Regions from separate parts of the Bradyrhizobium sp. 27S5 genome, predicted to be linked through region 2. Evidence: riboswitches for the same ligand, from Rfam matches in the RefSeq annotation. Region 2 holds a riboswitch; the other holds the start of a gene.
What was found. A riboswitch is a leader RNA that binds a small molecule or an ion and turns the genes downstream of it on or off. The one in region 2 is predicted to bind ZMP and ZTP.

Region 1 (3,395 bases), 2.7 Mb from region 2:
CCTCGCGCGCCGGAAGGCCGGCCAATCCGTCGGAGAGACGTCGCAGGAAGGCCGTCCGGTTCATTTGCGCTCTCCGAGCAGCTGATCGACCGCGTCCGTGAACGCCTGCCATTCGCGCTTCTGGGCGGTGAGTGCCGCGCGTCCCGCCGGCGTCAGCCGGTAATATTTCCGCGGCGGACCGCTGCTCGACTCGACGAGGCGCGTATCGACCAGCCCGTCATCCTGCATGCGGCGCATCAGGGGGTAGATCGTGCCCTCGCCCATGCCGATGCGTGAAGCGAGCGTGCTCGCGATCTCATAGGCATAGCTTTCGCCACGGGCCAGCAGCGCCAGCACGCACATCTCGAGCGCTCCCTTCTTGAGCTGAACCTGGATCGTCGATTCCGCCATCGAACTCCTGCGGGTGTTGGGAGCTATATATAACAAGGTACCATGCAATGCAAGGTACCTGTCAGAGCAACATGCTTCAGGCCCGATGATCACGGCTACGGCCCCCGATCAGCGATCAATTCGGACGCTACGCCCGCTCCTTCGCGGCCGGCCGCATGTGAATCAGCGCATCGAGCACGACGACGAGGACGGGACGCTGCTCGTCGTTGACCAGCTCCGTCCTGAAGATCACGACGGCGTCGCGCCGCTCCGGCCTGATGGTGATCCTCTGGATCTGCGACTGGCCGGTCAGCGTGGCTCCAGGGCGGACCGGACTGGGCAATCGAATCTCCAGGCTCCGCCCGACTATGCCCGCCACCTTGCCCCAGATCGCCTCGACGACGAGGCGCTGATAGATCGCAATGGTGTTGAAGCCGCTTGCGATCAAGCCGCCGAACGGACCCGCCGCAGCCGCAGTGGGATCGGTGTGGATCGGCACGGGGTCATACTTGCCGGCGAACGCCAGGATCTCGGCCTCGCCGATCGTATAGCTGCCGAGCTCAAACGTCTGCCCTTGGGTGAGATCTTCCGCATACAGCATCGCGCACCTCCGCTTTCCGGCACAACGATAGACGATCGCTGCGGGCATTCCATGACCTCTGACGTCATGAACTTCGCGCACGCGACGCCGGATGCGAAGACGTGACGCGAGCGGTATCGGCCGCTCGCGCAACGCGGCGCATATGCCGCGCTATTGCAGCCGTGCCGCCCTCGCCTTGGCGGCCTTCAGGGTGTTCTCCATCAGGCAGGCGATCGTCATCGGGCCGACGCCGCGCGGCACCGGCGTGATCGCACCGGCGATTTGCACCGCCTCGTCGAAGGAGACATCGCCGCACACCGTGTAGCCGCCGTCCGGCTTCTCGACGCGCGTGGTGCCGACGTCGATGACGATGGCCTGCGGCTTGATCCAGTCGCCGCGCACGAGGCCAGCCTTCCCCACCGCACTGACCAGGATATCGGCCTGTCGGCAGATCTGGCTGATGCCGCGGGTGTGGATGTGGGTCTGCGTCACGGTCGCCTGCTCCTGCAGCAGCAGCGCGGCCATCGGCTTGCCGACGATGTTGGAGCTGCCGATCACCACGGCATGCGCGCCGGTGAGATCAGGCCGGATCGATTTGATCAGGCGGAGACAGCCGAGCGGCGTGCATGGCACCAGCGCATCGTCGCCGTGAAACAGCCGGCCTGCGTTCAGGGCATGCAGGCCGTCGACATCCTTGGCGGGATCGACCGCCGCCATCACGCGCAAGGCGTCGACATGGGTCGGCAGCGGCAGCTGGACGAGGATTCCGTCGATATCGTCACGCGCGTTGAGCGCTTCGATCCTGGCCAGCAGATCGGCCTCGCTGGCGTCATCAGGCAGGCGTTCGACCTCGCCACGCAGGCCGAGCCGTTCGGCCATCCTGACCTTGCTCTGCACGTAGATCTGGCTCGCCGGGTCACAGCCAACCAGCACGACCGCCAGCCCCGGTGCGCGAGGCAGCCGGTCCAGTTCGCTTGCAACCTGATCGATGACAATCTGGGCATGTGCATGCCCATCGAGAATATTCGCCGTCATGGGACCTCCGTTTCGAAGCGGTGCCCAGGCGCGCGGCGTTCAGTCTCTGCGCTCCCCGATGGTGGTCCATCCAAGCGCCAGTCGCGCAGATGGCGTGGTCATAGCCGCCCGGCCTGCCAAAGGCAATGGCAGACCGCGCAAGCGCAGCGTGCGCGACAACTTGCGGTCTTCTGCAAGGTGTGGAACTTATCGAGCATGGCGGACTGCACGCCTAGATTGAGGGCACAATGACTGTTTTCAGGCATCGCTTTTGGTTGACGGCGCTTGCGTCACTGGCGTGTGCAATGAGCGGCGCGTTGCCGGTCCATGCGGACTGGGCGACGTGCCGGAGCAAGCCGACGCGCGCCTGCGTTCTCGAAGAGGCGTTCAGCAGCAACGGCAGGCCGCTCGCCGGCAAGGAGCGGCTGGACGTGTTGATCCAGGCCAGCGTGCTGCTTCATATCGAGTACGCCACCGCCGCCGACATCGCCGAGGCACAACAGCTGTCGCAATCCGCGCAAAACGCCAACGTGACGAGCTACGCCCTGATTGCCATCAAGGGACTGGTTGCCGCCAACCAGAAACAGCAGGCGCTTGATCTGGTCGGCACCTTCGGCGGGTCGACGCAGCTCATCGGAATCGCCGAGCTCGCGCGCAGCCTCGTCAAGGCCGACGATCTCGATACGGCGCTGGCGTTGGCCGATCGGCTGCAACCGCCGCCCGACCCAAAAAACATCTACGGCACGCGCAGCGTCATCGCGATCGAGGCGGTGAAGGAGCTGGCAGACGTCGGCAAGATCGAGAAAGCCCGTGCACTGATGATGGAGCAGCGCTTCATCACGGAATCGCAACTGGCCGACATGCAGGTCGCCCTGGGGCGTGCCTACGCCAAGCGCGGCGATACGAAATCCGCGAAGGAGTTCTATGACCAGGCCGAGAAGAATCTGCGCACCGCCCTGGACAAATTGAGGGTACGCGGCGGAGAAATCCCGCTTCGCTTCTCCATCATCAAAGTGATGGCGCTGCGCGGCGACGGCGAGCCGGTCAAGCAGGCGCTGCAACAGATGCAGGCGGAGACTGCCGACGCGCAATTCGAGCTCCAGCGCCTTGTCGGCTATACGCAGGTCATCGTTCCACTGCTGGAGACCAAGCAATTTTTGCTTGCCCTCGACATCGCCAAATCGCTGACGCCGGTGACCGACAAGGACATGATGCTCGCCAGCATCGCCAGTTGGCAGGCCACGAACGGCTGGCCCGATGATGCCCGCACGACGCTGTCGCTGCTGACGGATCCGGCCGAAACGCCGCCTCAGCAGACCGCGCTGCGTAGCCTTGCCGCAGCGACCGCGAGGGCCGGCGACGTGGCTGGAGCGCTGCAGATTGTCGGCCAGATCCACGCCCCGAAAATACGTGCCGCCGCGCTGTTCCTGGT
Region 2 (3,395 bases):
GTTGTGGATCACATGCTGTACGTCAATTCCGGCTACGCGCAGTGGAGCGGCTTGCCCGGCAATGTTCTGCTGGCCTTCGAGGTCGGCAATCCCTGACGAGCGCATAGAGCGTTTTCGAGCGAAGCCTGTCCCGCACTTGATGCGGGATGCGCACCGGCGGCGCCAAACTCCGTTCGGCATGTCTCCGCGCCAGGCTGCGGTTGCCGGTGTGCCGCCGGTCAGTTCGGTCCGGACGCGGACACCACGCCTGGAACAGGAAAAGCCCGGCACATCTCGGTGCATTCCGACCTGAGGCGCGCGACGACCGCATCGTCTCCATTCGCCCGCAGAGCCGCCGCAATGAACCCGCCGATACGATGCATTTCGGCTTCTCCCATGCCGCGCGTGGTCGCCGCCGGTGTCCCGAGGCGAACACCGCTCGGCCTGAGCGGCGGGCGCGGATCGTCCGGAATGACTTGCTTGTTGGTGGTGATGGCGATGGCATCGAGCACGTCCTCGGCCGCTCGCCCGTTCAGCCCGACCGATGCTGCCGTATCGACGACCATCATGTGATTGTCCGTCCCGTCGGTGACCAGCTTCATCCCTCGATCCATCAGCGCGCCGGAAAGCACCTTCGCGTTGCGCAAGACCTGCCGCGCGTAGGCCTGGAAATCCGCGGTCGCCGCCTTCTTGAGCGTCACGGCAATCCCGGCCACGACGTTCATGTGAGGCCCGCCCTGCAAACCGGGAAAGACCGAAGCATCGATCCGGCCGGCATGTTCCTTCCGGCACAGGATGATCCCGCCACGGGGGCCGCGCAGCGACTTGTGGGACGTCGTCGTCATGACGTCGAAGCCGGCATCGAGCGGATTGCGCATGACGTCAGCGGCAACCAATCCGCCATAATGGCTGACGTCGGCCATCGTGAGCGCGCCGACTTCGTCGGCAATGCTCTTGAATGCCGCATAGTCCAGGTCGCGCGGATAGGAGCTGTAGCCGCACAACACCATCTTCGGACGCGCTTCACGCGCCGTCGCGCGCAATGCGTCGAAATCGATCGCGCCGCCGTTTGACGGCGCCGTCTTGTAGCGAATGAAGTTGAACAAGCGCCCCATGTGGGACACCGGCGCGCCGTGGGTGAGATGACCGCCATGGGACAGGTCCATGGCGAGAATGGTGTCGCCGGGATTCAACAGGCCGAGATAGACGGCCTGATTCATCGGTGATCCGGAAAGCGGCTGAACGTTGGCGTGCTCGGCACGAAACAGCGAGCAGGCCCGCTGCCGCGCGAGGTTCTCGATGTTGTCCGTATACTGCTGGCCGCCGTAGTATCGGCGTCCCGGATACCCTTCCGAATATTTATTGGTGAAGACCGAGCCGAGCAGTTCGAGCACCTCCGGGTAGGTGTAGTTCTCGGACGGAATCAGTTCGACGCCGTCCTGTTGACGGCGCTCTTCGCCCGCAAGGGCGGCGGCGATCTCTTGATCGTTGATGGACAGTTCGTTGCGAAACGACGGCATGCTCGGGCTCCTCAACACGCTGTTTTTCCAGCAGATGGGTTGCCCAGGCGATCGGCGTTGAACCCTTCGCGCTTCACCGTGGTCAATTCCACGTTGGCTCGCCAGTCGCGCGAAAGGACGAATGAGCACGTAGACTCTTCGTGAGGAGAACTTAGCCGACCTGCGGACCTTCCGCAACGACCAGTTCAATGACCGCGGATAAGGGCGATGCCACTTTCGCGGCCGATGCCGGAAAACATCATGCCTCCGAACGGCATCATGTAGCTGATGGCGCGCGAGGTGTTCACCCGCACGGTGCCGGCGAGCAGCTGCTTGTCAGAAGAGCCGACCTGGGACTGATGCGAGCTTCATCGCGAACCAATGGGCCACCTTCTACGCCGGCAGCTTTGCGTTTAAACTGCCGCTACGGAGGTGTATGATAGATCAGTCGTAAGTGCATTCAACAGCGAACCAAGCAATTGCCGATCAAACGGCGAGAACTGATGACCGTTGCTCCAATCAAAACGGATAAAGGCGAAGACAGCGTCTTCGCCCATCCCTCGTTCTACGCTGAATTCGCACCGCGCGACGATCAGGCCGCCTTTGTGGACTCGATCTATATCCTGAAAGACCGGGGCCGGCTGACGGAAAGTCGGATATCATTCGCTTCCCCGCTCAAGGAGCTTGCCTTCGTATTCCGGGAAGGCGATTCGGCCGGCAAAGTGGTCTTCAACGAGCCGAGCCTCGATTGCAGAAGAAAAGGAAGGGCGTTCTTCGGTTGGATCGTCGGTGTCAAGTTGAAACCGAATTGGCCGGGAACGCCGAGCGTCCACAATCCGACGATCGTCGCGTGTCGCGATGCGCTGGCGCGAATCGTCCGGGACAGTCCATCGTGCTTTGACATTCTCGACAGCGTGGATCTGATGTTACTCGCGCTCGCGCGGAAGGCGAGGCCCCCCTCGATTCCGGGGTGCGACCCGCTGGATGCGCCGCATGGTCGGGTGAGCGAGCTGGCGGGCCATGTCGGTAAATCGGTCCGGACGGTGCAGAGGCGAGTGCGAACGTCGACCGGTTGCCCGCCCAAGCGTTTTCTTGCCGTGCAGCGCTTCCGTCGCTCGGTCTACGAAATCGCGGCCGGAGGCGATGGTCTGTCGGGGATTGCATCTGATCTCGGATTTTCCGATCAGGCCCACCTCACCAGAGAGTTTCGGCGACACGCCGGTGTCACGCCCGGGGCGTTCCGGCAGGCGTGGGGCAGGCCCCGTGCGCAGGCTGTCCGATTTCTTCAAGACGCCGAACGATCCTCGCGTCTAGTGATGGCGGTGTGGCCACTCGGGACCACGACCGAGTCCGGTTGAGCAGGTTCGCCTTTCACGCTGGCAGGTCGCGGGCCGTCGCCTCGATCCATCGTCAGACGCGGGCAGCTCAGAATGATCATCGACGCCTGGATGCAGCATCCGAATCCCGCCTGGATCGGGGATCCGATGTTCGAGTCGTTGCGTCGGTGGAGACCCGGCAAATGGTCGGAAACGGCGCCCCCTATCGGAGACACGCTTGCCGAGATGGATCGTGCAGGCGTTTCTATGGGCACGCTCTGTGGCTGGCACGGTCCGGGCGGGCCGATGATCAGTAACGACGAGGTCGCCCAACACTGCCAGGCTCACCCTGACCGCTTCGTCGGAATCGCTTCGGTCGATCTCTTCCGCCCGATGGACGCGGTACGAGAGTTGAGGCTGCGCGTGAAGAGAGACGGATTTAAGGGACTGCGTATTCTGCCTTGGGTGTGGGGGCTGCCGCCGGACGATCGCCGGTACTATCCTCTGTTCGCGGAGTGCTGCGAACTCGACATCCCGTTCTGCACGCAGGTTGGACACGCGGGGCCTCTGCGCGAATCCGAACCGGGACGTCCCATTCCCT

Region 1: it holds a riboswitch for ZMP and ZTP, as region 2 does, so the genes downstream of both, WDM24_RS24520 (bifunctional 5,10-methylenetetrahydrofolate dehydrogenase/5,10-methenyltetrahydrofolate cyclohydrolase) here and glyA (serine hydroxymethyltransferase) in region 2, are expected to answer to the same signal.

Annotation. Positions count from the first base shown of each region.
Region 1 covers NZ_CP147714.1:5,209,686-5,213,080, forward strand. Annotated here, with positions in the region: gene WDM24_RS24505 (DUF1700 domain-containing protein) at 1-64, opposite strand, end outside; gene WDM24_RS24510 (PadR family transcriptional regulator) at 61-390, opposite strand; gene WDM24_RS24515 (MaoC/PaaZ C-terminal domain-containing protein) at 518-970, opposite strand; gene WDM24_RS24520 (bifunctional 5,10-methylenetetrahydrofolate dehydrogenase/5,10-methenyltetrahydrofolate cyclohydrolase) at 1,121-1,984, opposite strand; ZMP/ZTP riboswitch at 2,000-2,079, opposite strand; gene WDM24_RS24525 (hypothetical protein) at 2,269-3,395, shown strand, end outside.
Region 2 covers NZ_CP147714.1:7,907,922-7,911,316, reverse strand. Annotated here, with positions in the region: gene WDM24_RS37255 (PQQ-binding-like beta-propeller repeat protein) at 1-96, shown strand, start outside; gene glyA (serine hydroxymethyltransferase) at 219-1,499, opposite strand; ZMP/ZTP riboswitch at 1,534-1,618, opposite strand; partial or broken gene WDM24_RS37245 (aldehyde dehydrogenase family protein) at 1,694-1,813, opposite strand; gene WDM24_RS37240 (AraC family transcriptional regulator) at 1,982-2,836, shown strand; gene WDM24_RS37235 (amidohydrolase family protein) at 2,909-3,395, shown strand, end outside.